Regions from separate parts of the Pseudoduganella dura genome, predicted to be linked through region 2. Evidence: predicted binding sites of a transcription regulator. Region 2 holds the regulator's gene; each other region holds the start of a gene.
What was found. The regulator sigma-54, encoded in region 2, starts transcription at its own class of promoters, with help from an activator protein. The targets are predictions, from matches to a motif close to TGGCANGNAANCTGCTTT.
Positions count from the first base shown of each region.

Region 1 (10,655 bases), 200 kb from region 2:
GCCAGGCGTTCGGTTTCGCGCGACTGGTCGTTGCTCACCTCCTGCAGGTTGGCGACCACGGCGGCCATGCACGCTACCAGCGAACGCGGCATTTTCGCCTGCAGGATCAGCAGCGCGGCCACCCGCGTGGGCGTGATCGCGTCGCGGTAGACCTTGCGATAGGTCTCGAACGCGGACACCGAGCGCAACAGGGCCGCCAGGTAATAGAATTCGTCCTGGGCGCCCGCCTTGATCGTGTCGGAGGCCAGGAACTTGAACTTGACGTCGAGGATGCGCGCCGTGTTGTCGGCCCGTTCGAGGAAGGTGCCGAGGCGGATGAAGTTGAACGCCTCGTCCTGGAACATGGTGCCGAGCGTGACGCCGCGCGACAGGTGCGAGCGGTGCTTGACCCATTCCAGGAACTGGCCCGGATGGTGCTCGAACATGCGGTTCTTCAGGTGCTGCTGCAGCTCGATCCAGGTGGTGTTTTCGGTTTCCCACACTTCCGTGGTCAATGTGCCGCGCACGGCGCGCGCATTTTCGCGCGCGCCCGTCAGGCAACTGGCAATCGACGATGGGTTGTCCGGATCGCGCACCATGAAGTCGATCACCTCTTTCTGGGTCAGTGCGCTGTACTTGGCATCAAATTGCGCGTCCAGTTCCGAAACGCCCAGCATGGTGCGCCAGCCCTGCTGGGCGGCAAGCGCCGATTGCGGCATCAGTGAATATTGCACGCGGACATCGAGCATCCGCGCGGTATTTTCCGCCCGCTCGGTGTAGCGGGCCATCCAGAACAAATGATCTGCGGTGCGGCTCAACATGCTAGTTCTCCAATATCCAGGTGTCCTTGGTTCCGCCGCCCTGCGACGAATTGACCACCAGCGATCCTTCCTGCAGTGCCACGCGGGTCAGCCCGCCCGGCACCATCGTCACCTTCTTGCCCGACAGCACGAACGGGCGCAGGTCGATATGCCGCGGCGCGACGCCCGATTCGACATAGGTCGGGCAAGCCGACAGCGCCAGCGTGGGCTGGGCGATGTAGCCTGCCGGGTTGGCCAGCAGGCGCTCGCGGAAGGCCTCGATCTCGGCATGGGTCGAGGCCGGGCCGACCAGCATGCCGTAGCCGCCGGCGCCGTGCACTTCCTTGACCACCAGCTCGGGCAGGTGCGCCAGCGTGTAGGCCAGGTCTTCCTGCTTCCTGCACTGGTAGGTGGGCACGTTGTTGAGGATGGGCTTCTCGCCCAGGTAGAACTCGATCATGTCCGGCACGAACGGGTAGATCGACTTGTCGTCGGCAACGCCGGTGCCGATGGCGTTCGCCAGGCCGACCCGCCCTGCGCGCACCGCGTCGAGCAGGCCGGGCACGCCCAGCGTGGAATCGGCGCGGAACGCGCGCGGATCGAGATAGTCGTCGTCGATGCGGCGGTAGATGACGTCGACCCGCTTCGGGCCGCGCGTGGTGCGCTTGTAGACGGTATCGTCCTTCACGTACAGGTCCTGCCCCTGCACCAGCGCCACGCCCATCTGCTGGGCCAGGAACGCGTGCTCGAAGTAGGCCGAGTTGTGCATGCCGGGCGTCATCACCACCACCGTCGGATCGCTGATGCCGGGCGGCGCCACGGTGCGCAGGTTGTCGAGCAGCAGGTCGGGATAGTGGTCGACCGGCGCCACCCGGTTGCTGGCGAACAGCGCGGGAAACAGCCGCATCATCATCTTGCGGTTTTCCAGCATGTAGGAAACGCCGGAGGGCACCCGCAGGTTGTCTTCCAGGACGTAGAATTCGCCCGCGCCGGCCCGCACGATGTCGACCCCGGCGATGTGCGCATAGATATCGGACGGCACTTCGACACCCTGCATCGCCGGCCGGTACTGCGCGTTGTTCAACACCTGTTCGCGCGGAACGATGCCGGCTTTCAGGATATCCTGATCATGATAGACATCGTGCAGGAAACGGTTCAGCGCCGTCACGCGCTGTACCAGGCCTTCCTGCAGCCTGGCCCACTCGGCGGCATCGATCACGCGCGGGATGATGTCGAAGGGGATCAGGCGTTCCTTGCCGGCGTTGTCGCCATAGACGGCAAACGTGATCCCCACGCGCTGGAAGATCAGTTCGGCTTCGGCCCGTTTCTGGTCGATCAAGTGCGGGGGCTGCTGTGCCAGCCAATCCGCGAACGCATGATAATGTGGCCGTACGGTTGCTTCAGTGGAATACATCTCGTCGTAAAAGTTCGGCATCGATTCCTCCTGTCCCAGCAGTGCTATCAAGAAACGTGCCAGGTTTATCACGCGACATAAGGTACCGTTGCTGTAGTTGCAGGTATGGATCATGCTTACCTGCTCACATATCAGACTAATCCCGGACTAATCTCGGACTAATCTCGGACTCATCTCGAAAGGCATTCCCGCATGGCTATCCGTATCGCGCTGCATCACAAGACCAGTTACCGCTATGACCGCCTGGTCAATCTGTCGCCGCACGAAGTGCGCCTGCGGCCCGCGCCCCATGCCCGCACGCCGGTCCTGTCGTATTCGCTGTCAGTGACGCCGCAAGACCATTTCATCAACTGGCAGCAAGACCCTTACGGCAATTACATCGGCCGTTTCGTGTTCCCCGAAAAAGCGGACATGCTGGAATTCACGGTCGACCTGGTTGCGGACATGACCGTCATTAACCCGTTCGATTTCTTCGTCGAGAAATATGCCGAAACGTTTCCGTTCGCGTATCCGCCGCAGCTGACCACGGAACTGACCGCCTACCTGCAGGTGGAGCCATCGGGCCCGCTGCTGCAGGAATGGGTCGCCGCCGCACGCCGCGACCTGCTGGCGCAGCCGATGGGGACGAACGACTTCCTGGTGGCGATCAACCAGCGCCTGCAGCGCGACATCGCCTACCTGCTGCGCATGGAGCCCGGCGTACAGGCACCGGAAGAGACCTTGCAGAAGCGTTCCGGCTCGTGCCGCGACAGCGGCTGGCTGCTGGTGCAGATCCTGCGGGAGATGGGGCTGGCGGCGCGTTTCGTCTCGGGCTACCTGATCCAGCTGCGCGCCGACCAGGAAGCGCTCGACGGCCCGAGCGGCCCGGCCGAAGACTTCACCGACCTGCACGCCTGGACCGAGGTCTATGTTCCCGGTGCCGGCTGGATCGGGCTCGACCCCACGTCGGGCATGCTGGCCAGCGAAGGCCACATTCCGCTCGCCTGCACGGCGATGCCGTCCTCGGCGGCGCCGGTATCGGGTTACACCGACAAGGCCGAGGTCACGTTCTTCCACGAGATGACGGTCACCCGCATCCACGAAGACCCGCGCGTGACCAAGCCGTATTCCGAAACAGACTGGCAAAAGATCGACCGCCTCGGCCAGCAGGTCGATGCCGACCTGAAACAGCAGGATGTGCGCCTGACGCAGGGCGGCGAACCCACGTTCGTGTCGATCGACGACATGGACGGCGCGGAATGGAACACCCTCGCGCACGGCGACCGCAAGCGCGAGCTGGCGGGCAACCTGATGCACCGGCTGAAAAACCACTTTGCACCGGGCGGCATGCTCCATTACGGCCAGGGCAAGTGGTATCCGGGCGAGCCGCTGCCGCGCTGGGCCCTGAACATCTTCTGGCGCGTCGACGGCCAGCCGATGTGGCTCGACGCCTCGCTGTTCTCGGACGAACATGTCGACGACGGCTATGGCAGCGAGGACGCCGGCCGCTTCGCCGCCGAGCTGGTCAAGTCGCTCGGCCTGCCGGCCGACAGCGCCATCCCCGCGTATGAAGACGTGCTGCTGCAGGCCCAGCGCGAACAGGCGCTGCCGCGCAACCTGGACCCGTTGCAGGCCGACCTGGACGCCCCGGAAGAGCGCCGCCGGCTGGCGCGCCTGCTCGAACGCGGCCTTGGCCGGGTGGCCGGCTACGTGCTGCCTCTGAAGGCGCGGGACTACGATCCGTCCGTCATGCTCGGCACCAGCTGGCGCACCTCGCCATGGCCGCTGCGGCGCGAGCACCTGTACCTGATCGAGGGCGACTCGCCGATCGGCCTGCGGCTGCCGCTGGCCACGCTGCCGTGGGTGCTGCCGGAGGAACGCGACGAGGACTTCGACGTCGATCCGTTCGCGCCGCGCGGTGCCCTGCCGGTCGGCAAGAAGGAAAAGGAAAAGGAAAAGCGGCCCGTGCTGGGCCTGGCGGCCGGCAAAGGCGCGGACAAGACCGCGGACAAGGCCAGGAAGCCCGCCGCGCCGCCGGCGCCCGCCCGCCCCGCCGAACCGGATGCGCGCGACGTGATCCACACGGCGCTGTGCATCGAGGTGCGCGCCGGCCGACTGTACATCTTCATGCCGCCGCTCAAGCGCATCGAGGATTACCTGGCGCTGGTCACGGCGGTCGAGAACACCGCCGCCCGGCTGAAGATGCGCCTGCGCATCGAAGGCTATGCGCCGCCGCGCGATCCGCGCATCAAGCTGCTCAGCGTCACGCCGGACCCCGGCGTGATCGAAGTGAACATCCATCCGGCGGCGAGCTGGAATGAACTGGTCTACAACGTGTCGACGCTGTACCAGGAAGCGCGCCTGACCCGGCTGGGCACCGAGAAGTTCATGCTCGACGGCCGCCATACCGGCACCGGCGGCGGCAACCACGCCACGCTCGGCGGCGCCACCGCCGAAGACAGCCCGATGCTGCGCCGGCCGGACCTGCTCAAGAGCCTGATCACCTACTGGCAGGTGCACCCGGCCCTGTCGTACCTGTTCTCGGGCACGTTCATCGGGCCGACCAGCCAGGCGCCGCGCGTCGACGAAGCGCGCGACGACAACCTGTACGAACTGGCGATCGCCTTCCAGCAGATGGACCAGGTGCTGCCCACTCTGCACGAAGGCGACAAGCCATGGATCGTCGACCGCCTGCTGCGCAACCTGCTGGTCGACCTGACCGGCAATACGCACCGCTCCGAGTTTTCCATCGACAAGCTGTATTCGCCGGACGGGCCGACCGGCCGCCTCGGCCTGGTCGAATTCCGCGCCTTCGAGATGCCGCCGCACGAGCGCATGAGCCTGCTGCAAATGCTGCTGCTGCGCGCGCTGGTGGCACGCTTCTGGCGCCAGCCGTTCCAGGCCAAGCTGGTGCACTGGGGCACCGCGCTGCACGACCGCTGGATGCTGCCGCACTTCGTTGCCCAGGATATCCGCGATGTCGCCAGGGACCTGCGCGCGGCCGGCTACGCGTTCGAGGATCACTGGTTCGAGCCGTTCATCGAATTCCGCTTCCCGCGCTTCGGCACCGTCGTCTACGAGGGCGTCGAAATGGAGTTGCGCCAGGCGATCGAACCATGGAACGTGCTCGGCGAGGAAGTCAGCGCCGGCGGCACCGCGCGCTATGTCGATTCGTCGGTGGAACGCATGCAGTTGCTGGTGCGCGGATTGACGGACGGCCGCCACGTGGTCGCCTGCAACGGCCGCATGCTGCCCCTGCATCCGACCGGCATTCCCGGCGAATACGTGGCCGGCGTGCGCTTCCGTGCCTGGAGCCCGTGGTCGGCGCTGCATCCGACCATCAAGGTGCAGGCGCCGCTGACGTTCGACCTGGTCGATACCTGGAGCGGCCGCGCGATCGGCGGCTGCACCTACCACGTGGTGCATCCCGGCGGACGCAGCGAAGAGGGATCGCCGGTCAATGCCAATGCCGCCGAGGCGCGCCGTTTCGCGCGGTTCTGGCCGCATGGCCACACGCCGGGCCCGATGACGGTGTACAAGGAAGAGCGCAATCCGAGCTTCCCGATGACGCTCGATTTGCGCTGGCAGGCATATTGACCTATCGTTCCGTACCAACCGCAAAGCAGCCGTGGGCCCATGCCCACGCTGGCGCCCACGCCCATGCCTAATCCACTACTTGCCCACTATCTCGCCGCGCCGGAAGGTTTCGATGAAATGCTCGACGCGGCCAAGGTGCCGCGCGCGCACTGGCGCGCGATGCTCGCCAACCTGGAGCACGAAGCGCCGGACATGATGCGCCAGCGCCTGGAGATGGTGCAGCGCCAGGTGCGCGAGAACGGCGTGACCTACAACGTGCCGGCCGATGCCGACGGCAAGCAGCGGCCGTGGGACCTGAACGTGCTGCCGCTGATCCTGCCGCACGAGGAATGGAGCGGCATCGAGGCGGCGGTGATCCAGCGCGCCACCCTGCTCAACAGGATCCTCGGCGACGTCTACGGCAAGCAGGAAATGCTGCGCGAAGGCCTGTTGCCGCCGGCGCTGGTGCATGGTCACGCCGGCTTCCTGCGCCCGTGCCACGGCATGCGGCATCACGACGACATCGCCCTGCACTTCTACGCGGTCGACCTGGCGCGCGCACCGGACGGCCGCTGGTGGGTGCTGGCCGACCGCACGCAGGCGCCGTCCGGCGCCGGCTATGCGCTGGAAAACCGCTCCATCATCACCCCCACCTTTCCCGACCTGCTGCGCGAGCTGAAGGTACAGCCGCTGTCCGGTTTTTTCCGCACCATGCGCGACAGCCTGGAACATTGGGGGCGCCTGTGCGCGGCGAAGGGCGATGCCCCGGCGCCGCTGCGCGAGGGCGAAATGCCGCTGATCGTGCTGCTGACCCCGGGCCCGCGCACCGCCAGCTACTACGAGCAGGCCTACCTGGCGCGCTATCTCGGCCTGCCGCTGGTCGAAGGCGGCGACCTCACCGTGCGCGACGGCGTGGTCTACCTGAAGACCCTGGCCGGCCTGCACCGGGTGCACGTGATCATGCGCCGGGTCGACGACGAATCGTGCGATCCGCTGGAACTGCAAAGCTCGATGCTGGGCGTGGCAGGGCTGACCCAGGCCGCCCGGCGCGGCAATGTGCTGGTCGCCAACAGTCTCGGTTCCAGCCTGCTCGAATCGGGCGCACTGCTCGGCTTCCTGCCGGCGCTGTCCCGGCGACTGCTGGGCGAACCGCTGAAGATGCCGTCGGTGGCCACCTGGTGGTGCGGCGAACCGGCCGCGCTGGAAGCGGTGGTCGGCAACCTGGACCGGCTGGTCATCAAGCCGGGCTTTTCGCAGCTGCCGCCCTTCACGGTATTCGGCCAGGACCTGGCCGGCGCCGCGCGCACGGACTTCATCGCCGCGCTGCGCGCCAATCCCAACAACTATGTTGCCCAGGAACTGGTGCGGCTGTCGCAGGCGCCGGTGTGGAAGGCCGGCCCGGCGCCCGGCCTGCAGGCACGCGCCATCGGCCTGCGGGTGTTCGCCTGCGCCACCCCGAATGGCTACGCGGTGATGCCGGGCGGCCTGACCCGGGTGGCCACCGGGCCGGATGCGCGCGTGCTGACCATGCAGATGGGCGGCGCCAGCAAGGACACCTGGGTGCAGGCGCGCGCCAGGGTGGAAGTGCACAGCCTGCAGAAACGCAGCATCACCAGCGCCGACCTGGTGCGCGAAGACAGCAACCTGTCCAGCCGCGTGGCGGAAAACCTGCTGTGGTTCGGGCGCCATGCCGAACGCTGCGACAACATCGCCCGCCTGTTGCGGGTGGCGCTCACGTTCCTGTTCAACGTGCGCTTCGACCAGCGTGGCGCGGAATGGCCGACCGTCGAGGCGCTGTGCATCTGGTTCCAGCTGCTCGACGAGGAACGCAAGCCGGCGGCGCCCGCCTCGGGCCAGGTACAGGCCCAAGTACAGGGCCAGGGTGGGCAGGCGCAGACCCAGTCCCAGGCCGGCACGCAGCCCGCCGCCATCTTCACCGATGCCGAGATCGAGTCGGCCCTGCTGCTGGCCGTGGTGTCGCCAACCGTGCCCGGGCTGGCCCGGCAGCAGCAACAGCTGCACCGGATCGCCGGCCAGCTGCACGAACGCTTCTCGGTCGACAACTGGCGCGCGCTGAACCGGATGGTGCAGCCCGCCGCCCCTCCAGGCGAGCGGCCGTCGCAGTCGGAAGTGATGACGATCCTCGACGATGCCGCCGCCGCGCTGATGACGCTGGCCGGCTTCGCACTCGACGGCATGACGCGCGACCTCGGCTGGCGTTTCATGTCGATCGGGCGCCGCCTGGAGCGGCTGCAATTCCAGAGCGTTGTGCTGCAGCGTGCGCTTGCAATGGACGAGAACGGCAACCTGGACTGGCTGCTGGAACTGTCCGACAGCATCATCACCTACCGCGCGCGCTACCGCGCCCAGCCCGAATGGCTGCCGGTGCTCGACCTGCTGCTGCGCGACGAGACCAACCCGCGCTCGATCCTGTTCCAGATCCATGGCATCCTGGGCACCCTGCACAAGATCGCGCAAACCCATGGGGACTGCGGCGAACACCTGCTGGCGCCGTTGAAGCAGGAATTGATCGCGCTGGAGCCAGGCACCGACCTGAACTACGGCAATGCGATGCTGAGCGGGCTGCTGAACCGGATCCAGTTGGCCAGCGCCGCCCTGTCCGAGCAGATCAGCGTACAATTTTTCAGCTATACCGACAACGGCCAGCAAAGGAGCCGCACATCATGACCGATTTACCGGCGAGCGCCGGTGTGTGTGCGCGCTATCGCGTGGTGCATGAAACGCGCTACAAATATCACAGCACGGTCAGCCTGTCGCAGCAATACCTGCACATGACGCCCCGCTCGTTTGCCCACCAGCAGACGGAATCGCACCTGATCTGGCTCGATCCCGTCGTCAACGAGAGCCGGGACGGCGTCGACTATTTCGGCAACTGCACCCGGCACGTGGCGCTCACGATGCCGCACGACAGTCTGCTGGTGCATGCCGAGTCGACGGTCGCGCTGCGCCCGCGCCCTACCCTGGCGCACATCGCCGGCACGCTGCCATGGGAGAGCGTGCGCGACATGATGGGCAAAGAAAAGAGCGCCGCCACGCTGGAAGCCTGCCGCTACCTGTACGCGTCGCCCCATGTGACCTGCTTCCCGGAGCTGCAGGCCTATGCGCGCCTGAGCTACACGCCCGGCCGGCCGCAGCTCGATGCGGCGCTGGACCTGACGCAACGGATCTTCGACGACTTCGAGTTCGATGGCCGGGCGACCGACATCTCGACGCCGCTCGAACAGGTGCTGCGCGGCCGGCGCGGCGTCTGCCAGGATTTCGCCCAGCTGATGATCGGCTGCCTGCGCAGCATCGGCCTGCCGGCGCGCTACATGAGCGGCTACATCCTGACCCACCCGCCGGAAGGCAAGCCGCGCCTGGTCGGCGCCGACGCTTCGCACGCCTGGGTTTCGGTGTTTTGCCCGGAGCTGGGCTGGATCGATTTCGATCCGACCAACCACTGCCTGGTGCAGCATGAACACATCACGCTGGGCTGGGGCCGCGATTTCAGCGACGTCACGCCCATGCGCGGCATCGTGCTCGGTGGCGGGCAGCAGGAGCTCGACGTGCAGGTAACGGTCACGCCGCTGCCGCTGCCCGGCGCGGTATGACCCGGCTGGCGATGCCCGCCACGGCGGGCATTCGCGATTACCGGTGCTCGTCCACGACAGCCTGCAACGCCTGCAAGGCCATCGCATGGGCCCCTTCGTACGACTTCGCGGCCGCGATGAACCGGCCATTGTGGCAGAAGGCCGCATCCGGCACGCCCGTCACGGCCGCCAGCTCCGCATCGCGCAAGCCCGCCCACGGTGCCGGCAGGTCGGCGCGCGCCGTGAAGCTTTCCGCGCTGACCGGGATGGTGTGCAGCATGTAGCGGTCTTCGGAGAGACTGTGGCTGATGACGAACAGCACCTTCGGCATTTCCTTGCGCACCACCTGGGTCCAGGGCAGTGCGCTGTTGCGCAGGAACAGCAGCTTGCCGCCTTCCAGCACTTCCGAATCGCGCACCTGCTCCACGGCGAGCAATGCGCCGACGCGGTATTTGACGGCGTTGACGAGGATATCCGTCAGGATGCCCATCGCCCGGCGGAACTGCGTGAGCCGGTACTCGTCCGCCGGGTCGCCATAGCCCAGCCGCTGTTCGTCGAGCCAGTTCGGGTTGTACCCTGAAATTACCGCCGACAGCCCGTACCCGCCGGGCGCGTTCTTGGCGGCGCCGACATCGGACAGGTCCAGGTATTGCACGATATCGGCATCGATGGCGTAGGCGATCTCGCGGGCCGTATCGTGCGGCAGGTCGCAGCCGATATGGGTGGCGGCCAGGGCGGCGACGCAGCGCGCGCCATACTCGCGCCATACCAGGCCGGCGCTGGCATATGGCACGCCGGTCGGCCGTGCGCCCGAAAAGCCCTTCTGGTGATGGTCGAAGCGGCCGGTGGCCGGGTCCCAGATGCCGCCGACATCGACCGCGAAGTCGGCGGCCTCGACGATCGCCGGGTCGCGCGTGCGCACCAGTTCGTTATCGGGGAACAGCACGTTCAGTACGGCCACGGCCCATGCGTCATCCGCATGGAACTTGCCGCTGTGGGTCACGATCACCATCGGTCAATCTCCAGAGCACGGCCGCCAGGATGCGGCCTTCCGACCGTGATGATACCGGCTTTGCCGCGGCGCCCGGTATCTGGAAGCGCCGCGACGCGGCCCCGAATGCAACAGCGCATTGCGGCCGGGGCCAGCAACGCGCTGCATGGGTGGAATTGCCGGGCCGGCGCTTACCTGGCCACGACCTTCAGCTGGTCGACGTCCAGTTTCGATTCGCCGATCATTTCCTTGTCGAACTCGCCGACCAGTTCCACCTCGGTGGTGTGATCGACCTTGACGCCGGCGGGGAACAGCTTGTCGTCGAT
Region 1 is NZ_WNWM01000002.1:2,327,433-2,338,087, forward strand. Features, by position in the region: gene GJV26_RS10240 (alpha-E domain-containing protein) at 1-800, opposite strand, end outside; gene GJV26_RS10245 (circularly permuted type 2 ATP-grasp protein) at 802-2,214, opposite strand; gene GJV26_RS10250 (transglutaminase family protein) at 2,386-5,769, shown strand; gene GJV26_RS10255 (circularly permuted type 2 ATP-grasp protein) at 5,833-8,436, shown strand; gene GJV26_RS10260 (transglutaminase family protein) at 8,433-9,359, shown strand; gene GJV26_RS10265 (MYG1 family protein) at 9,397-10,350, opposite strand; gene GJV26_RS10270 (YgiW/YdeI family stress tolerance OB fold protein) at 10,521-10,655, opposite strand, start outside.
Region 1: a site for sigma-54 is predicted at 2,295-2,312, ahead of GJV26_RS10250 (transglutaminase family protein). Genes of this name have one in related genera too.

Region 2 (10,655 bases):
CTGGTGCTGGCGCGCGAAGCCCTGCAGATCGAAGCGGATGCGCTGATCGCTTTGCATTCTCGTCTGGAAACGGATGAAAGCGTAGGGAAAGCCGTCACGCTGCTGCTGAACTGCAAGGGCCGCGTTGTCGTGTCCGGCATCGGCAAATCCGGCCACATCGCCCGCAAGATCGCCGCCACGCTGGCGTCCACCGGCACCCCGGCGCTGTTCGTGCATCCGGCCGAAGCGGCGCACGGCGACCTGGGCATGGTCACGCCGGACGACGCGTTCATCGCGATTTCGTATTCGGGCGAAAGTACCGAACTGATGGCGATCCTGCCGGTGGTCAAGCGGATGGGCGGCGCGGTGATCTCGATGACCGGCAAGCCGGAATCGAGCCTGGCGAAACTGGCGGACGTGCACCTGGATGTTTCCGTGGCCAAGGAAGCCTGCCCGATGAACCTGGCGCCGACCGCCTCCACGACCGTGACGCTGGCGCTGGGCGACGCGATCGCCGTGGCGCTGCTGGACCTGCGCGGTTTCAGGGAAGAGGATTTCGCCCGCTCGCACCCGGGCGGCGCGCTGGGCCGCCGCCTGCTGACGCACGTGCGCGACATCATGCGCCAGGGCGATGCGATCCCCGCGGTGGCGACGGATACCCGGCTGCCGGATGCACTGATGCAGATCACGCAAAAAGGCATGGGCATGACCGCCGTGGTCGATGCACAATACCGCCCGGTGGGCGTGTTCACGGACGGCGACCTGCGCCGGATGATCGACAAGGTGCAGGACTTCGGCAAGGTCGTCATCGGCGACGCGATGCATCCCAACCCGCGCACGATCGGGCCGGACAACCTGGCCGTCGACGCCGTCGCCATCATGGAAGAGCACCGCATTAACCAGATGCTGGTGGTCGACGACAGCGGCACGCTGGTCGGCGCGCTGCACATCCACGACCTGACCCGCGCAAAGGTGATCTGATGAAATCCACGGTGATCGACGCGGCCCTCCTGGCCCGCGCCGCGAAAATCAAGCTGTTCATCTTCGACGTCGACGGCGTGCTGACGGACGGCTCCCTGCATTACGGCGCCGAAGGCGAGGCGTTCAAGACCTTCAACGTGCAGGACGGCCTGGGCATCAAGCTGCTGCAGGAAGCCGGCGTGCTGACGGCCATCATCAGCGCGCGCCGCTCGCCGCAGGTGACGGCCCGCGCGAAGGACCTGACGATCGATTTCGTGCACCAGGGCGGGCACGACAAGCTCACGCCGTTCAAGGCGCTGCTGGCCCAGCAGAACCTCACCGAGGAGCAGGTGGCCTTCATCGGCGACGACGTGGTCGACATCCCGATCCTGACGCGCGTGGGCCTCGCGCTGGCGGTGCCGAACGGCCGGCCGGAAGTGCTGGCGCGCGTGCATCACGTGACGAAGAATCCGGGCGGCCATGGCGCCGTGCGCGAAGCGTGCGAACTCGTGCTGCGCGCGCAGGGCAGCTACGACCGCGTGTTGGCCCAGTTCCTGATCTGACATGCGGGGTTGACATCAAATGGGAGAAGCCATGCGCAACCAGCGAACCGCACACCGTTACCGCCTGTCGATCGGCATGCTGCTCGCGCTGTTCGGCGCCCTCGGCTCGTTCTGGCTGGTCGAGCTGATGAACCGTACCGGCGAGGCCATGGAGGCCGGCATCAAGGTCGACGAACCGGATTACATCGTGGAACACTTCTCGTTCGTGCGCATGACGAAGACCGGGCAACCCAGCTACATCATTTCGGGTGATAAACTGACCCACCGCCCGTCCGACGATTCGTCGGACATCGTCAAGCCCGTGGTGCGCAGCATTGCCGGCGACAAGCCGCCGATGGATATCCACGCCGAGCAGGCCCGCGTTGACCAGGACAACACGCGGGTGACGTTGACGAAGAACGTGAAGATCGACCGGGCCGCATCGCCCGCCGCGCGCGACATGCACCTGGCCACCGAGAAGCTGACGATTTACCCGGACGAAGACCGCATGGAAACCGACTTGCCGGTGCGGATGGAAAGCGGCGGTGCCACCGCCACCGGCATCGGCATGAAAGCCAACAATGCGACGCGCCAGCTGACGCTGGGGCAGGGCACCATCGTGTATCCGCCCCGTCCGAGGCAATAGGTCAAACAGAATTCGCAGATAGGAATCGAAATGAAGAAACTCATGCTGTCGGCGCTATTGCCGGTGCTGCTCCTGGGAGCGGCGGGCATTGCATCCGCCGAGAAGGCCGATTCGTACAAGCCCACCGAAATCAACTACGGCCGCCTCGATGCGGACGATGTGAAACAGGTGTACACCTTCACCGGCGACGTGACGCTGACCCGCGGCACGCTGCGGATGAAGGCCGACAAGGCGGTGGTCACCTACACGCCGGACGGCTACCAGCTGGCCACGCTGACCGGCGGTGGCAAGAAGGTGGCATTCCGCCAGAAGCGCGACGGCGAAGGCGACCAGTGGATGGAAGGCGAGGCCGACCGCATCGAGTACGATGAAAAGGCCGAACTGGTGAAGATGTATTCGAAGGCGAAGATCCGCCGGCTCGAAGGCAAGAAGCCGAGCGACGAGGTCGAAGGCGAGTTCATCTCGTACGACAGCCGCCGCGAGTTCTTCAGCGTGCGCAACACGAGCACCGGGGCCGACAAGCCGGGCGCCGGCCGCGGCACGATGGTGATCCAGCCGAAACGCACGGAACCACCCGCGGGCACGCCCGCCAACGCGCCCGCCGGTGCGCCCGCTGGTGCACCCGCAGTTGCCCCATCCTCCACCCAACCGCCGGCCGCGCCGGCAGCGGGGCAATGATGGCGCAGGCGGTGGAAGGCTGCGAAAGCACGCTGCTCGTGCGCGGGCTGCAAAAGAGCTACGGCAAGCGCCAGGTGGTGCATGACGTGTCGCTGCAGGTGGCATGCGGCGAGGTGGTGGGGCTGCTGGGCCCGAACGGCGCCGGCAAGACCACGTCGTTCTATATGATCGTGGGGCTGGTCGCGTCGGATGCCGGCACGATCGACCTCGACGGTACCGATATTTCCAGCCTGCCGATCCACAAGCGCGCCACCCTCGGCCTGTCGTACCTGCCGCAGGAGGCGTCGGTGTTCCGCAAGCTGACGGTGGAGGAAAACATCCGCGCCGTGCTGGAGATCCAGAAGGTCGACGGCAAGGGGCTCGGCAAGGCGGAGATCGACGAGCGCCTGAACGCGCTGCTGGCCGACCTGCAGATCGAGAAGCTGCGCGAGAACACGGCGCTGTCGCTGTCCGGCGGCGAACGCCGCCGCGTGGAAATCGCGCGCGCGCTGGCCACCAACCCCCGCTTCGTGCTGCTCGACGAGCCGTTCGCCGGCGTCGATCCGATCGCCGTGATCGAAATCCAGCGCATCGTGCGTTTCCTGAAAGGGCGCGGCATCGGTGTGTTGATCACGGATCATAACGTGCGCGAAACGCTGGGCATCTGCGACCGGGCGTATATCATCAATCAGGGCAGCGTACTGGCCTCCGGCCGACCCGACGACATCATTGCGGACGAGTCGGTACGCCGCGTGTATCTGGGTGAACATTTCCGTATGTGATCAGCCATGAAACAGTCTCTGCAACTCCGCACCTCCCAGCACCTCGCGCTGACACCGCAGCTGCAGCAGTCGATCCGCCTGCTGCAACTGTCCACGCTGGAGCTGCACCAGGAACTGGAGCAGCTGCTGACCGATAACCCGCTGCTCGAGAGGCTCGACGATCCGCTCGACCGCTCGGTGCGCCTGCTCGGCGATGGCGCCATCAACAATGCGCAGCCCAACGGCGAAGCGCCGCCGGAAGGGCCGCCGGCACAGGATGCGCCGGCGGCGGCCGAACCCGAGCCGTTCGAAGGCGGCGACGGCGAAGGCCTCGATGCCGGCGCCGGCGATACCGACTGGAGCAATGCCGGCAGCGGCAAGGGCCCGGACGACGACGATTCCCGCCCCCAGCTCGAAGCGAGCCACCGCAGCCTGCGCGAGCACCTGATGGAACAGATGCGCGTGACCGTGCTGGAGCCGCGCGACCGTGGGCTGGTCGAGCTGATCATCGATGCGCTCGACGACAACGGCTACCTCGAGGAAGGGCTGGAAGAGATCCATGCCCGCCTGCCCGAGGAACTGGAAATCGAGGCCGACGAGCTGCGCACCGCGCTGAAGCTGCTGCAGAGCTTCGACCCGGCCGGGATCGGCGCGCGCAACGCCTCCGAATGCCTGGCGCTGCAGATCCGGCGCATGTCGGGCGTGCCGCTGGTCACGCGGCGGATGGCGCTGTGCATCGTCGAGAAACACCTGCAGTGGTTCGCGCAGCGCGATTTCAACAAGCTGAAGAAGGCGCTCGACTGCGACGACGAAGACCTGCGCGAAGCGCAGGCCGTGATCCGCCAGTGCAACCCGCATCCGGGCGCCGCGTTCGCGGCCGACGTGTCAGACTACGTGGTACCGGATGTCGTCGTGAAACGGGGACGCAACGGCTGGATCGTCACGCTGAACAACGACGTGATGCCCCGCCTGCGCGTCAACGCGCTGTATGCCAGCCTGCTCAAGCAGGGCAAGGGCGAAACGCAGATGAATGCCCAGCTGCAGGAAGCCAAGTGGCTGATCAAGAACATGCGCCAGCGCTTCGACACGATCCTCCGGGTGGCCCAGGCCATTGTCGAGCGGCAGAAGAACTTTTTCTCGCATGGCGCGGTGGCAATGAGGCCCCTTGTGTTGCGTGAAATTGCTGATACACTGGGCCTGCACGAGAGCACTATCTCTCGGGTAACAACTCAAAAATATATGCTGACCCCGCACGGCATGTTTGAGTTGAAGTATTTTTTTGGCAGCCATGTCGCAACCGAAGCTGGTGGGGAAGCTTCCTCGACTGCGATACGGGCGCTGATCGTGCAATTCACAGGAGCCGAAGACCCGAAGAACCCTTTATCCGACAGTAAGATTGCGGACATGCTGGGTGAACAAGGCATGGTGATTGCGCGACGCACTGTTGCCAAATATCGCGAAGCATTGAAAATTCCCCCAGTCAGCCTCCGCAAGTCCTTGTAGAAATCCTGGTTGTGCTCGGGTTCCTCTACGCCTCCATGTCTTGTCAATGGAGACCGCATGAACCTGCAATATTTTCTTTAGGAGTGTGTGTATGAATCTGACCATCAGTGGACACCATATCGACGTAACCCCTGCCATTCGCGAGTATGTGCAGAGCAAGCTGGAACGCGTTAGACGTCATTTCGATCAATTGATCGATGTAAGTGTGATCCTGAGTGTAGATAATCTCACCGAGAAGGAAAAAAGGCAGAAGGCGGAAATCAACCTGCGCATGTCGGGCAAGACCGTGTTCGTGGAAAGTGTCGCGCACGACCTGTATGCGGCGATCGACACGCTGATCGACAAGCTGGACCGCCAGGTCATGAAGCACAAGGATAAAGTGCAGAACCACAATCATGAAACGATCAAGCACCTGAGCGAGAACGAGAGCGCAGGCGAGAGCGAGATTCCCGCGCCGGCTGCATAACGACCGCCGCAGGTACCGTGCAACAGAAGGGCGCTTGCAATGCGCCCTTTGTTATATCCGCATCATGTGTCCCATTTACATTCGGGGCAAAGCTTTCCGCCACATGGTTCGCATCCATGGCTAGAATGGGGCCATAACGACAACGATACGAGACACCATGACCGACCACGTCCATGCCAAGGTGGGTAACGACACCGGCTTCATTACCCTCGACCGGCCCAAGGCCATGAACGCGCTGTCGCTCGACATGATTCGGGCGATTACCGGCACCCTGCTGGACTGGCGCGACAATGACGACATTTCCGCCGTGGTCATCCGCAGCACCACCGAGAAGGCGCTGTGCGCGGGCGGCGACATCCGCTTCTTCCACGCGGCCGGTCGCGCCACGCCGCAGGGCGGCAGCGCGCAGATCGAGGATTTCTTCACCGAGGAATATGCGCTGAACTACCTCGTGCACTGCTTTCCGAAACCCTACGTGGCCGTGATGGACGGCGTGGTGATGGGCGGCGGCATGGGCATCGCCCAGGGCGGCCCGCAATGCGGCGTGCGGGTGGTGACGGACCGCACGCGGCTGGCCATGCCGGAGGTGAATATCGGCCTGTTTCCCGATGTGGGCGGCAGCTACTTCCTGTCCCGCGCGCCCGGCAAGCTGGGCGTGTACCTGGCACTGACGGCGCTGGCGATCGACGCGCCCGATGCCCTGTATTGCGGCCTGGCCGACCACTACGTGCCGGCCTCCGAATTGCCGCAGCTGGCCGACCTGGTCGGCTCCACGGCGGGTGCGGGCCTGCGCGAAGCGGTGGCGCTGTTCGGCCGCTCGCTGCGCCATGAAGCGGGCCCGTCCGCGCTGCAGGCGCACCGCGCGCTGATCGACGACCATTTCGCGCACCGCTCGGTGGACGAGATCGTCGCTTCGCTGCGCAGTGACGATCATCCGGTGGCGCGCACCGCGCTGGCCGCGATGGAGCGCCGCTCGCCGCTGATGATGCGCGTGACCTTCGAGATGATGCGGCGCGGTGCCACGATGGGCATTGCCGATTGCCTGCGCATGGAGCGCAACCTGGTGCGCCGCACGTTCGAGCACGGCGAAGTGATCGAAGGCGTGCGCGCGCTGGCGATCGACAAGGACAATGCGCCGCGCTGGAATCCGCCGTCGCTGGACGGTGTGACCGACGACATGGTGGCGCGCTTCTTCGAACCTGCCTGGCCCACGTGGGCCCACCCGTTGCGCCACCTGTGAGGCCGCCATGCACCGCCGCGCTTTCCTGACATTCTCCGCCGCCGCGCTGGCCGCGCCGGCCTTCGGCGCGGACCCGTCGCCGGCCGCCGGCCCGGTGCCCGTTGCGGATCACCACCAGCACCTGTTCAGTCCGGCGATGGCGCGGCTGCTCGATACCGGGGCCGGCGGGCCGCCAGCGATCGCCGCGAAGGATGTGATCGCGCTGCTCGATGCGGCCGGCATCCGGCGCGCCGTGCTGCTGTCGGTCGCCTACGTGTGGGGCAGCCCGTCGCGCAGGATCGACGACGAGCAGGCCAAGGTGCGCGCCGAGAACGACTTCAACGGGGCGCAGGCGGCCATGTACCCGGACCGGCTGCTGGCCTTCTGCAGCGTCAACCCGCTGAAGGACTATGCGCTCGAAGAGCTGGAGCGCTGCGCGGCGCTGCCCGGGCTGAAGCACGGCCTGAAGCTGCACTTCGGTAACTCGGATGTGCAGCTGGAGCTGCCCGAGCATGCGGCGCGGCTGCGCGACGTGTTCGCGGCCGCCAACGCGAAGAAAATGGCGATCGCCGTGCACATGCGGGCATCGGTATCGAAGCACCGGCCGTACGGCGCCGCCCAGGCCCGCGTCTTCCTCGAACAGCTGCTGCCCGCCGCGCCGGACGTGACGGTGCAGGTGGCGCACCTGGCCGGCACCGGCCCAGGCTACGACGACGCGCCGTCGGACGAGGCGCTGGGCGTGCTGGCCGCCGCGGTGGATGCGCACGACCGGCGCACGAAACGGTTGTGGTTCGACGTGGCCACGATGGCCAACCCGGAGATCACGCCGGCGCAACAGGCGAAGCTGGCGCAGCGCATCCGGCAGATCGGCACGGACCGCATCCTGTTCGGCTCGGACGCCGCCGCCGGCAAGAACCTGCGGCCCCGCGAAAGCTGGGCCGCGTTCCGGCAACTGCCGCTGACGGACGCGGAATTCGCGAAGATCGCGGGGAACCTGGCGCCGTATATGCGGTAGCGGCCGTCGCTGGAGGTTCAAGGCAGGGATTTCGCGGCGCATGCTTCGCGCACTGCGGAACAGTGCTTTCCGTTGCCAGACGGGGGGCGGCGCCACGATGCCCAGTTCCAGTGAATGCCGGGTGTTCGTCCTGCATCGGTACGACAGGACGGGCGATGGTCGGGCCGCCACGCGGCTTTTTCCTGTCCGGTTGTCCGATACACCACTAGTTTAGTTGTTCCCTGGCAACTAATTCTCATTGTAAAGGGCTATTGACCTGATAGTTGCTTTGTATCATGGTAAAGTGCAGTCCCTGCTCCATCCCCGCAGCTTCTTCAATACCAGGCCAAACCTCCCTGGTTATACGATTTTTGTTATGCCTGCCGAAGCTCGTGTTCGACATATCGCCATAGTTGCAGTCGTTGTCTCTGCCGTCGTGGCAGCTATCCCGTTTTTTATCAACAATCGCGTCAGCGAAGGTGTACCACAGCTCAAAATTGCGGCAGATCGCCAGACAGCCTACACAGATCTCCTGGGTATGTTGCGGGATGTGGAGTCTGGTCAGAGAGGCTTCGCGCTCAGCGGGATGGACGCTTTTCTCGATCCATACACAGCAGCAGTTCTCGAGATTCCGTCATTGAAGCGCGAGCTCCTGAAGGGGGCACTGGATGACAATGAGCGAGAGGCGATCAGGCAAATAAACGAGCTCACCGACGCCAAGCTGTCGAACGCAGCCGATAGCATTTTTGCACGCAGAAACCATGGCGCGACACCGGAGAGCCTGTATGCATCGACCGCGCTTGGCAAAGCGCAAATGGACAAGCTGAGGGCCCTCATCGGCAAGCAGATTACGTTGATGGCAGAGCGACGAAATCTCGCCCGGAAGACCCTGGTGGATGGATCGGCCCAGGTTGCGTATTACAGTGCCTTTGCGGGCTTGTTCAATGCTTTACTGCTTGGGACGGCGGTATTGAGCGTTCGCCGGCTTCTCAAAGATCGTGCGCTTGCTGCTGATAAGCTGAAAGAAGCTGTTGTGCTGGCTGAAACGCGCAACTCGATGATGTCGGGCAGTGCCCGCCTGCTACAGGCTCTTGACTCGGTGCAGACGCTCAATGACACCTCGGCGGTACTGACGCCATGCCTTACGGCTTTGTTGCCAAACGTGTCCGGGACGGTTTACCTGTACCGTGATTCCCAGGAAGTTCTGGAGCCGCTGGCGAATTTTGGCCACGATGAGGCGGATTCCGTCATTTCATCAGAAGACTGTTGGGCACTTCGCTTCGGTCGAGCTCATGATCACCACATCGATACCGATCTATGCTGCCACCACCTGCTCAGCGAGCCGCGAAAACACCATCTCTGTATCCCGATGGTGACCCAGGGCGCGGTACTGGGGTTAATGTCGGTTAAGGTAGACCAGCTGGAAGACAAGAATTTCGAGCTGCATCGTGAGCTGGTGAACGTACTGGCGGAACAGGTCTCGCTTGCATTGTCCAATGTCCGGCTGCGGGAAGCCTTGCGTGAACAGTCGATTATCGATCCGCTGACCGACCTGTACAACCGCAGGTTCCTTGAAGAGTCACTGAAACGCGAGCTCGCTCGTAGCGTGCGAAATCAGGCGTCGCTCTCCGTGATCATGTTCGATGTCGACCACTTCAAACGCCTGAACGATACCTTTGGGCATGATGCTGGCGACGTGGTCTTGAAGGCTGTCGCCACGGCCACGAAAGCCGCGGTGCGAAAGGCGGACATCGTTTGCCGATACGGCGGCGAGGAAATGATCGTGGTCATGCCTGATTGTTCGGAAGGCATGGCGATGGAACGGGCGGAGATGATCCGCCAGGCTATCGAAGCCGTGCGGATAGAGCACGATGGGCGTGATATCCCACCGGTGACAGCTTCGTTCGGCGTCGCGAGCCACCCGGTCTTCGGGCTGGATGGCGACGCCCTGGTCCGGGCTGCCGATGCGGCACTGTATGTAGCGAAACGCCGCGGCAGGAATAACGTCCAGATGGCTGCCTGAGAAGGGGTTCTCGCGCAGCGCAAGTTTATTAGTTTTGTTCGCGATGGCGTAGCCATGGTTTCGACGAGCCCTGCTCGTCGCTGGCGCAGCGGTGTGCGCTTGCAAGCGCACACTCCTTTGCACCGTCTAGCTAGGCTTGCTCACGGTGCCGCAGCACCACCCGCTCCGCCGCATTGAAATGCCTTGCCAGCCGCTCGGCCATGTACACCGAGCGGTGCTGCCCGCCGGTGCAGCCGATCGCCACCGTCAGGTAGCTGCGGTTGTCCGTCTTGAATGCCGGCAGCCATTTCTCGATGAAGCCGCGGATGTCGCCGAACATTTCCTCCGCGCTCGGTTGCGCATCGAGGAAGGCGATGACGGGCGCGTCGCGGCCGTTCAGTGGACGCAGCGCCAGGTCGTAGTACGGGTTCGGGATCGCCCGCACGTCGAACACGAAATCGGCATCCTGCGGCACGCCCACCTTGAACGCGAACGATTCGAAGAACAGCGTCAGCGGCGCATTCTCGCTCTCGACCAGTTCCTTGATCCAGGCGCGCAGCTTGTTGGCCGAAATTTCCGATGTGTCGATCACGTGGCCGAGCTGCTCGATGGCCGACAGCCGCTCGCGTTCCTCGCCGATGCATTCGATCAGCGTGCGGCGCGCGGCCGGATTCTGGCCGGGGCGCAGTTCGTGGGACAGCGGATGGCTGCGCCGCGTTTCCGAGAAGCGCGCCACCAGCGAATGCGTGTTCGCGGTCAGGAACATGATCTTCACGTCATGCCCCAGTTCGCGCAGCTTGCGCACGTCCGCCGGCAGGCTGGCCAGCGAGGCGGCGCTGCGCGCGTCGACCGCCACGGCCAGCGCGGCGGTGCCTTCGTCGGCCAGCGTGGCAACGAGGCTGGCCAGCAAGGCTGGCGGCAGATTA
Region 2 is NZ_WNWM01000002.1:2,524,532-2,535,186, reverse strand. Features, by position in the region: gene GJV26_RS11135 (KpsF/GutQ family sugar-phosphate isomerase) at 1-960, shown strand, start outside; gene GJV26_RS11130 (KdsC family phosphatase) at 960-1,502, shown strand; gene lptC (LPS export ABC transporter periplasmic protein LptC) at 1,534-2,127, shown strand; gene lptA (lipopolysaccharide transport periplasmic protein LptA) at 2,158-2,805, shown strand; gene lptB (LPS export ABC transporter ATP-binding protein) at 2,802-3,566, shown strand; gene GJV26_RS11110 (RNA polymerase factor sigma-54) at 3,573-5,048, shown strand; gene hpf (ribosome hibernation-promoting factor, HPF/YfiA family) at 5,140-5,514, shown strand; gene GJV26_RS11100 (enoyl-CoA hydratase/isomerase family protein) at 5,672-6,754, shown strand; gene GJV26_RS11095 (amidohydrolase family protein) at 6,762-7,748, shown strand; gene GJV26_RS11090 (diguanylate cyclase) at 8,104-9,750, shown strand; gene rapZ (RNase adapter RapZ) at 9,881-10,655, opposite strand, start outside.

Region 3 (10,655 bases), 330 kb from region 2:
GCTTTGGGGCGCTGCTTCAGCCGGGCGCTGCGGACTGGGCTCGCTGTCCATGGTTTTTGTGCTCCGCCGGGCATTGCTGATTAATCGCGCCGATTGCTCAACCCAGCATTGCCGGGCTTCGCTACTGCAACCAGTGTGAAAGTAGGTTATCGTCAGGCTGTTATATAGAGAAACCCCCACCAAATGAATCTGGTGGGGGTTTTTTGCTTTGGAGCGCTGCGTCAGCAGGGCGCTGCGGACTGGGCTCCCTGTCCATGGTTTTTGTGCTCCGCCGGGCATTGCAGATTAATCGCGCCGATTGCTCAGCCCAGCATTGCCGGGCTTCGCTACTGCAACCAGTGTGAAAGTGGGTTCAATCAGGCTGTTATATAGAAAAACCCCCATCTGCACTGAACGCGCTCAAGATCGCGTTCAGTGCAGATGGGGGTTTTTTGCTTTCGAGAGTCGAAACGCATGGGAAAACCGTTGTCAGACACCTTTTTCCTGTGAAAAAAAGTGTCTGACACCAGCATCAGACCAATCAAACACCCCAGACGATATTGTCGTTGGCATCCCGCGCGGCGCGCAGCATTTCCAGCAGCGGGAATGCACGCTGGGCGAAACCGATATGGTTTTTCTCGGCCATCTCCGCCGTTTCATCCACTTCCGGGAGGTGATGGGGATGCGAATGACTCGCGTGTTCGGCATCCACTTCCGGGTGTAATTTGCTTAACGCAATTTCCTGCTCCAGCAATGCCACTGCCTGGGCAGCCTCGGCAGCCGTAATGACGCCTCGTGTGTGGTTCTTGTTGAGCACATCCAGGATCCGTTGTGCGTGTTCCTGGTACATCGTGACTTCGGATGAGGATTGGGATTTGAATGTGATTAACATGGCGCTTCCTGATGTGTTGTTTTAGTAATCCAACGATATCATGACTTGCCGGGGCACACCGGCGACACACGTCGCCTTTCAGTTCAGCTTAAAAGAGCGTATGAAGGTGTCAATGTTTTCCGCATCGACCGCCTTTTCCGGTCCCATGACAATTACCTGGTACGCCCGGCTGTCCCGGGCGACGAACCTGGCATGCAATTGCATCGGGCGCGCATTGCTCACGCCATGGGCCTCGACTTCCAGCCCGCCTTCGCGTTCGGCCTCCTTCGTTATGTTGCCGCCGATATTGCGCACCATTGCCGTGCGCATCGCCCCGACGGCATGCCTGGCCTGGGCTGCATCGGGGAGGGCCGCGGTGCCGACAGCAAAAATGGTACCGTCGACCTCGGCCGCAGTCATTGTCATCGCCGCCTGGCGGCCGTCGAGATTGACCGTGCGTGTGTGCGTCGCAGGCTTGTCCGGGAACAGCACCGAATACGATGCCTCGGCACTACGATAATCACGCCAGTCGAACTTGGGGCTGCACGCACTCACCGTCGCGGCAACGGCAACCGCCATGGGAATCGAAAAGTGGAGTCTCATGCACCGATGGTAGCAGCCTCGGAAGCCCGGCGCCATCGGCGCGACTGTCGAATCGCCAGTCAGGTCTGGCGCAGTACGCGGCGGAATTGAACGGCCTCGGCCACATGCTTCGCTTGCACGGCTTCGGAATCGGCCAGGTCGGCAATCGTTCGCGCCACCCGCAGCACGCGGTGATAGGCGCGCGCCGACCAGTGGAACTGCAGCATGGCCTTGTGCAGCAAGTCTTGTCCGGCACGTTCGGGCTTGCAATGGCGGTCGATTTCACGCGAGCTCAGGTAACGGTTGCTCTTGTGCTGCCGGTCCAGCTGCCGCTGGAATGCCGTCTCCACCCGCGCGGCGATCACTTCGGAAGGTTCGCCATCTTCGGCGGTGTGGAGCGTATCGGTCGGCACCGGGCCAACTTCGATCTGCATGTCGATGCGGTCGAGCAGCGGGCCGGAGACCCGGCCCTGGTAGCGCACGATCGCATCTTCCGAGCATTTGCATTTGCCCGAGACATGCCCATGGTAGCCGCATGGGCAGGGGTTCATCGCGGCGACAAGCTGGAACCGTGCCGGAAACTCGGCCTGGCGGGCGGCGCGCGAGATCGTTACACGTCCCGATTCGAGCGGCTCGCGCAGCACTTCGAGCACGCGGCGATCGAACTCCGGCAATTCGTCGAGGAACAGCACGCCGCAATGCGCCAGGGATATCTCGCCGGGCCGGGGCACGCTGCCACCGCCAACCAGTGCCACGCCGGACGATGTGTGATGCGGCGCCCGGAACGGCCGCAATTTCCACGCTGCGGCCGTAAACGTGCCTGTCAGCGACTGCACCGCCGCCGCTTCCAGCGCTTCGTCGTTCGTCATCGACGGCAGCAGGCCGGCGAAACGCGATGCCAGCATTGTCTTGCCTGCGCCCGGCGGGCCGACCATCAAGATGCTGTGCCCGCCGGCCGCCGCCACTTCCAGCGCTCGCTTGGCATGCCATTGCCCTTTCACTTCGGCGAAATCGGGACGCTCGGCGATCACGGCCCTGGGCGCGCACCGGTGCCGCGCCAGCCTGGCGGTATCGTCCGCCGCACAAAAATGGTTGCAGACCTCCAGCAGCGTGGCGGCCGGGTACACGGCCGCGCCATCGACCAGTGCCGCTTCGTCCGCGTTCGCCAGAGGCAGGACGAACGCGCTGCGGGCCTGGGCGCGTTGCATCGCGAACGTCATGGCCAGTGCGCCGCGGATCGGGCGCAGCTCGCCGGTGAGCGACAGTTCACCTGCGAATTCGTAGCGGGCCAGTGGTGGTGTGGGAATCTGGCCGGAAGCAGCCAGGATGCCGAGAGCGATCGGCAGGTCGAAGCGGCCCGATTCCTTGGGCAGGTCGGCCGGGGCCAGGTTGACGGTGATGCGGTGCGCCGGCATTTCAAAGCCGGCGTTGAGGATGGCGGCGCGCACGCGGTCGCGTGCTTCCTTCACTTCCGTCTCGGCCAGTCCGACGATGTGAAAGGCCGGCAAGCCGTTGGCCAGGTGAACTTCAACGCTGACTTCAGGCGCTTCGATGCCGTTCAACGCACGGCTTTTCAGGACGGCCAGGCTCATGATTCCCCGCTGCGACTCGACGATCCTGCATCGTAGAGCCGTGCAGCGGGTGGGGCATTGCGGCGCGACAAGCGCGCCCGGGCATTACAGGGGTGCTTTTTCCGCAGCGATTTTCGCTTCCAGTTCGGCCAGGCGCGTTTCCAGCAGTTCCAGGCGCGCGCGGGTCTTGGCCAATACCTGCGCCTGGATGTCGAATTCCTCCCGCGTTACCAGGTCCAGCTTGGAAAAGCCCTGCGTCATCATGGCTTTCACGTTGCGTTCGATATCCTTGGCGGGCGAGTTTTCGATGGCGTGGTTGATCTTGTTCTGCAGGTCGTTGAAAAAGGCGTTCATGTCCACAATGGGCTCCGGTGAGTTTTTCGTTCAAATGCACCAGAATGGTGCCAGTACGAAGATTATTTGGTGCGAAACAGATGTCCCGGTCGGCGGCTCGGCTAGCAGCTCAGCAACTACTTGCTGGCACGCATTCTGCTTTAGGTAACGAGACAACGCGTCAGACGAATTTTAAACCGCAATAAAAGTTCACTCAAAAGGAAATCGCCATGACCCACCCGAGCAAGCGCTCCGCCCTGTCCATCGCCGTACTGTTCGCATGCATCGCGACAGGCCAGGCCCAGGCACAGGAAGCCGCCGCGGCACCCGAGGCGAAACCGGACAATGAGATCAGCTTCAACGCGGCCATCACCAGCGATTACCGTTATCGCGGTATCTCGCAAACCCGCCTGAAACCGGCGCTGCAGGGCGGCGCCGACTGGGTCAACAACCCGACAGGTTTCTACGCGGGCACCTGGCTGTCCACGATCAAGTGGGTCAAGGACGGCGGCGGCGACGGCAGCGTCGAATGGGATGTGTATGCCGGCAAACGCGGCGATATCGGCTCCGGCTTCACGTACGACGTGGGCGGCCTGGGCTACATCTACGCATCGAACTCGCTGCCGACCAGCGCGAACACGTTCGAATTGTACGGCCAGGTGGGCTTTGGTCCCGCCACGCTGAAATACTCCCATTCGCTGACGAACCTGTTCGGCTTTGCCGACAGCAAGAACAGCCAGTACCTGGATGCTTCCGTCAACCAGGAACTGGCCCAGGGCTTCATCCTGAACCTGCACGTGGGCCACCAGAAAGTCAAGAATAACGGCTATGCCGATTACACCGACTGGAAAGTGGGCATCACCAAGGACTTCGGCGTTGCCACGGTATCGCTGGCCTATGTCGATACCAACACCGAAGCCTACATCGCACCGACGAACGGCAAGAACCTGGGCAAATCCGGTGCCGTGCTGACCCTGTCCAAAACCTTCTGAACCACAAACGAGGCCTGCCATGAAAATGATTACCGCCATCATCAAGCCGTTCAAGCTGGACGAGGTGCGTGAAGCCCTGTCCGCGATCAACGTGCAAGGGATCACCGTGACCGAAGTCAAAGGTTTCGGTCGCCAGAAAGGCCACACGGAGCTGTACCGCGGCGCCGAATACGTGGTCGACTTCCTGCCCAAGACCAAGATCGAAGCGGCGGTCGACGATGCCATCGTCGAGCAGGCCATCGAAGCCATCGAAACGGCTGCCCGGACCGGCAAAATCGGCGACGGCAAGATTTTCGTTTATAACCTGGAACAGGTCATCCGTATCCGGACCGGCGAAACCGGCAACGATGCGCTTTAAATAAAAAAGGGGAATCCGATGAAGAAAATGATAACGAAGTGGCTGGCCGGGGCAGCCATGCTGATGGCGTTCAGCGCGGCGCCGGCCTGGTCGCAGGATGCCGCCACGGCCGACGCGCCGGCGGCCACCGCCGCCGCGCCGGCCGCGGCCGAAGTTGCACCCGCCGCGGCACCTGCTGCCGCCGCGCCCGCAGCAGCAGCAGCACCCGCCGCCGCGCCAACGCCGCACAAGGGCGATACCTCGTGGATGTTCGTCTCCACGCTGCTGGTCATCATGATGTCGATTCCCGGACTGGCCCTGTTCTACGGCGGTCTGGTACGCTCCAAGAACATGCTGTCCGTGCTGATGCAGATCTTCACGATCTTCTCGCTGATCATCGTGCTGTGGTGTATCTACGGCTATTCGATCGCGTTCACTGAAGGCAATGCGTTCTTCGGCGGGTTCAGCCGTGCGCTGCTGAACGGCATCTATGACCCGGTCGCCGGCACGTTCGCGTATGCCGCCACCTTCAGCAAGGGCGTCGTCATTCCCGAATTCATCTTCGTGGCGTTCCAGGGCACGTTTGCCGCGATCACCTGCGGGCTGATCGTCGGCGCCTTTGCCGAGCGCGCGAAATTCGCCGCCGTGCTGGCCTTCATCGTGCTCTGGTTCACGTTCGCCTACCTGCCGATGGCGCACATGGTCTGGTTCTGGACCGGCCCGGACACGATCACCGATGCCGCCTCGCTGGCGACGGCAACGGCCAAGGGCGGTTACCTGTGGGGCCACGGCGCGCTGGACTTCGCCGGCGGCACCGTGGTGCACATCAACGCCGCCGTTGCCGGCCTGGTGGGTGCCTACATGATGGGCAAGCGCGTCGGCTACGGCCGCGAATCGATGGCGCCGCACTCGCTGGTGATGACGATGATCGGCGCCTCGCTGCTGTGGGTGGGCTGGTTCGGCTTCAACGCCGGCTCCGCGCTGGAAGCGGGCGACGTGGCCGCGCTGGCCTTCCTGAACACGCTGCTGGCCACCGCCGCCGCCACCGTGTCCTGGCTGTTCGCCGAATGGATCTTCAAGGGCAAGCCTTCGATGCTGGGCGCCGTATCCGGTGCCGTGGCCGGCCTGGTGGCGATCACCCCGGCGGCCGGTTTCGTCGGCCCGATGGGCGGCCTGGTCATCGGCCTGCTGGCCGGCGTGGTCTGCCTGTGGGGCGTGAACGGCCTGAAACGCATGCTGGGCGCCGACGACTCGCTGGACGTGTTCGGCGTGCACGGCGTGGGCGGTATCCTCGGCGCGGTGCTGACCGGCGTGTTCGCCGCACCATCGCTGGGCGGCCAGGGCGTGTGGGACTACGTTGCCAACAAGGCCTCGGCCGACTACTCGATCGGCAGCCAGGTCATCAACCAGCTGATCGGCGTGGGCGTCACGATCCTGTGGTCGGGCATCGTGGCCTTCATCGCCTACAAGCTGGTGGACGTGGTGATCGGCCTGCGCGTGCCGGAAGAGCAGGAACGCGAAGGCCTGGACATCAACAGCCACGGCGAAACGGCGTATCACATCTGACCTGTCGCCGATTCACGCGGTTTTGCCGCCAGAAGCGCCCTCCGGGGCGCTTTTTTGCGTTCTGGACCTTTAAAATGACGTTTTTGCCCTGATTTGGTGAGCTCGTCTTCCCGGCCGCCGGTTCAGTCCATCGACCGCTTCCCCGACGACGCGCAGTCCCAATCACTACAAGGATGTAAGCATGGTTCCCCACCTCGTCACGGCCCTGACCGGACCGCTGCTCGATCTCGAAGAAAAAATCCTCGCCGCCACCCCCGCCATCGAGCGCTGGTTCCGGCTGGAATGGCAGGAACACACGCCACCGTTCTACTGCTCCGTCGATCTGCGCAATGCCGGCTACAAGCTGGCCCCGGTGGACACCAACCTGTTCCCCGGCGGTTTCCACTACCTGGCCAGCGAAATGCTGCCGCTGTCGGTGCAGGCCGCGATGGCCGCGATCGACAAGTACTGCCCGGATGCGCGCAACCTGCTGGTGATTCCGGAAAGCTACAACCGTCATCCCACCTACCTGGAAAACATCGCGCGCTTGGCGCAGATCTTCCGCCAGACCGGGCTGCACGTGCGCCTGGGCACGCTGAACCCCGAGATCACGCAGCCGACGCCGCTGGCGCTGCCCGATGGCAACATGCTGGTCGTCGAGCCGCTCGAGCGTTCGGCCAACGGGCGTCGCGTGGGCCTGAAGGATTTCGATCCCTGCACGATCCTGTTGAACAACGACCTGTCGGCCGGCATGCCGGACATCCTGCAAAACATCCACGAGCAAAGCCTGCTGCCGCCGCTGCACGCGGGCTGGGCCCTGCGCCGCAAGCACAACCATTTCACCGCCTACGATGAGGTGGCGAAGAAGTTCGGCAAGCTGATCGGGGTCGATCCCTGGATGGTGAACCCGTTCCACGCCCGCTGCGGCGAGGTCGACCTGCAAACCGGCGAAGGCCAGGATTGCCTGGCCGGCAATGTCGATGCCGTGCTGGCCAAGATCCGCAAGAAATACAAGGAATACGGCATCAAGGAAAAGCCGTTCGTCATCATCAAGCCGGATGCGGGAACCTATGGCAAGGGCATCATCAGCATCCGCGATGCCGCCGAGCTGAAGGATTTGTCGCCGGCGCAGCGCGAGAAGATGTCGGTGGTGAAGGATGGCCAGGTCGTCAGCGACCTGAACATCCAGGAAGGCGTGCCCACGTTCGAAAGCATCAAGGATGCCGTGGCCGAGCCCGTCGTCTACATGATCGACCGCTACGTGGTCGGCGGCTTCTACCGCGTGCACGGCGAGCGGGGCGTGGACCAGAACCTGAACGCGCCCGGCTCGGAATTCGTGCCGCTGGCGTTCGCGCAGCAGCACGCCGTGCCCGACCTGAAGGCCAAGCCCGGCACCGCCGCGCCGAACCGCTTCTACGTGTATGGCGTGGTGGCCCGGCTGGCGCTGCTGGCGGCGTCGCTGGAAATGGAACGCACCGATCCGAACCCGGAAGTGTACTGAGCCGGGGTGGCCTGGGCCGGGCCCGGTGCCTGCCGGGAAACTCGGCTAAAATCAGCCATTACTTCGAATGGATGCGCCCATGAAAATCGCTTTTCTTGCCGACCCGTTGGCGAACTTCAAGATCTACAAGGACTCCACGTACGCCATGATGGCCGAGGCCGCCAAGCGCGGCCACGAGGTGTACGCGTTCCAGCAGCGCCACATGGCGCTGGAGAACGGCGTCGTCCGCGCCTGGGTATCCCGCATCACGATGACGGGCGGCGGGCAGGACGACTGGTACGAGGCGGCGCCGTCGGAAGACGTGGCGTTGTCCACGTTCGACGCGATCCTCGAACGCAAGGACCCGCCGTTCGACATGGAATACGTGTACGGCACGTATCTGCTCCAGCTGGCGGAAAAGCAGGGCACCAAGGTGTTCAACAGCCCGCAGGCGATCCGCGACCACAACGAAAAGCTGTCGATCGCGCAGTTCTCGCAATTCACGTCGCCGACGATCGTCACCTCCGATGAAACGCGCCTGCGCGCTTTCCATGCCGAACATGGCGACGTGATCTTCAAGCCGCTGGACGGCATGGGCGGCACCGGCATCTTCAGGGTCAAGGCCGATGCCCTGAACCTCGGCGCGATCATCGAGACACTCTCCGACAACGGCCGCCGCACGATCATGGCGCAGCGCTACATTCCCGACATCGTCAAGGGCGACAAGCGCATCCTCGTCATCGGCGGCAAACCGGTGCCGTTTTCGCTGGCACGCATTCCGCAGGGCACCGAAGTGCGCGGCAACCTGGCCGCCGGCGGCATCGGCGTGGCCCAGCCGCTCACCGAACGCGATCGCGAAATCGCCGAAGCCATCGGTCCGGTATTGGCGGAACGCGGCTTATTGCTGGTAGGATTGGACGTGATCGGCGACTACCTGACCGAGGTCAACGTCACCAGTCCGACCTGTTTCCAGGAGATCACGGAGCAGACAGGTTTCCAGGTTGCCGCCATGTTCATCGACGCTCTCGAACAAGCGGTTTGACGGGGACCGGCATGGTTGGCATTTTGCTCATGACGCATGCGCCGCTGGGGGAAGCATTCCTGGCGGCGGTGGCCCACGTGTTCCGTTCCAGCGTGGAGCACCTGGAAGCGATCGACGTGGTGGCGGACCAGGACCTGGGCGATGTCCAGGCGCTGGCCGCGGCGGCGATCAAGCGGCTGGACGATGGTTCCGGCGTGCTGGTCATCACCGATGTGAAGGGCGGTACGCCAGCCAACTGCTGCAACAAGCTGGCCGATGCGGGCCACGTCGAAGTCATTGCCGGCATCAGCCTGCCGATGCTGCTGCGGGCGATCACCTATCGCATGGATACGCTGGACGTGGTGGTGGAAATGGCGCTGGCCGGTGCGCAGAGCGGGGCGGTGCGGGTGGATAACCGGATCAGGGTCAATTAAAGAAATGCCATCAGGCGCCGATAGGATCATAAGTGGCGACGGAAGGCGCGCGGCGGCGCTTCGGGACATGACAACGTAAGTACTAAAACGATAAAAACATGATTCAGCAAGAACTCGAAATTATCAACAAGCTCGGTTTGCATGCGCGTGCTTCCGCCAAGTTCACCCAACTGGCCGCCAGGTTCAAGAGCGATGTCTGGCTGACCCGCAACGGCCGGCGCATCAACGCGAAGTCGATCATGGGCGTGATGATGCTCGCTGCCGGCAAGGGCGCCAAGGTCACCCTGGAAGCGGATGGGGCCGACGAACAGGAGTGCATCACGGCGCTGGCCGGACTGGTCAACGACAAGTTCGGCGAAGGCGAGTAAATGCCGTTTGACCGGGGAGCACCGATGGCATCGTTCACACTGCATGGCATACCGGTTTCGCGCGGCATTGCCATCGGCCGCGCGCAGATCCTCGCGCCCGCCGCACTGGACGTCAAGCATTACCTGATCGCGGAAGAACACGTAGAAGCCGAGGTGGTGCGCCTGCAGACGGCGCTGGCCACCGTGCACCGCGAGCTGCAGACGTTGTGGAACGAGCTGCCGAAGGATGCGCCGACCGAACTGGGCGCGTTCATCGACGTGCACGCGCTGATCCTCTCCGATCCGATGATCTCCGAGGCGCCGCTGGACATCATCCGCGGCCGCCACTACAACGCAGAATGGGCCCTGGTCACGCAGATCGAGGAACTGTCTGCGCAGTTCGACGAGATCGAGGATCCCTACCTTCGCGAGCGCAAGGTCGATATCCAGCAGGTCGCCGAGCGCGTGCTGAAGGTGCTGATGGGCAGCGAACCGCTGCCGGCGCCGGTGGAGCCGGACGATGACGAATTCATGGCGCAGATGGTGGTGGTGGCGCACGACATCTCGCCGGCGGACATGCTCAAGTTCCGCGACCGCTCGTTCATCGGCTTCGTCACCGACGTGGGCGGCCAGAACTCGCACACGGCGATCGTGGCCCGCAGCCTCGATATCCCCGCGGCGGTCGGCGTGTCGCAGGCTTCCAACCTGATCGAGCAGGACGACTGGGTGATCATCGACGGCGATGCCGGCGTGGTCATCGTCAGTCCCAGCGCGCTGGTGCTGGAACAGTACCGCGAGCGGCAACTGGCCGCGCAGCGCGCCCGCAAGAAGCTTTCCAAGCTGAAGAAAACGCCGGCCGTGACGAAGGACGGCACGCCGATCACGCTGCTGGCCAACATCGAGTTGCCGGACGACTGCGGCCCCGCGCTGGAAGCCGGCGCCGGCGGCGTGGGGCTGTTCCGCTCCGAGTTCCTGTTCATGGGCCGCGCCAGCGACATGCCGTCCGAGGACGAGCAGTTCGAACAGTACCGCCGCGCCGTCATGGCGATGAAGGGCAAGCCGGTCACGATCCGCACGCTCGATATCGGTGCGGACAAGCCGCTCGACACCACCGAACACACGGCGCTCAATCCCGCGCTGGGCCTGCGCGCGATCCGTTACTG
Region 3 is NZ_WNWM01000002.1:2,198,107-2,208,761, reverse strand. Features, by position in the region: gene GJV26_RS09750 (DUF1840 domain-containing protein) at 521-871, opposite strand; gene GJV26_RS09745 (hypothetical protein) at 950-1,429, opposite strand; gene GJV26_RS09740 (YifB family Mg chelatase-like AAA ATPase) at 1,513-3,024, opposite strand; gene GJV26_RS09735 (accessory factor UbiK family protein) at 3,109-3,363, opposite strand; gene GJV26_RS09730 (TorF family putative porin) at 3,567-4,328, shown strand; gene GJV26_RS09725 (P-II family nitrogen regulator) at 4,348-4,686, shown strand; gene amt (ammonium transporter) at 4,705-6,231, shown strand; gene gshA (glutamate--cysteine ligase) at 6,413-7,711, shown strand; gene gshB (glutathione synthase) at 7,791-8,732, shown strand; gene GJV26_RS09705 (PTS sugar transporter subunit IIA) at 8,744-9,145, shown strand; gene GJV26_RS09700 (HPr family phosphocarrier protein) at 9,244-9,513, shown strand; gene ptsP (phosphoenolpyruvate--protein phosphotransferase) at 9,538-10,655, shown strand, end outside.
Region 3: a site for sigma-54 is predicted at 3,482-3,499, ahead of GJV26_RS09730 (TorF family putative porin). Genes of this name have one in related genera too.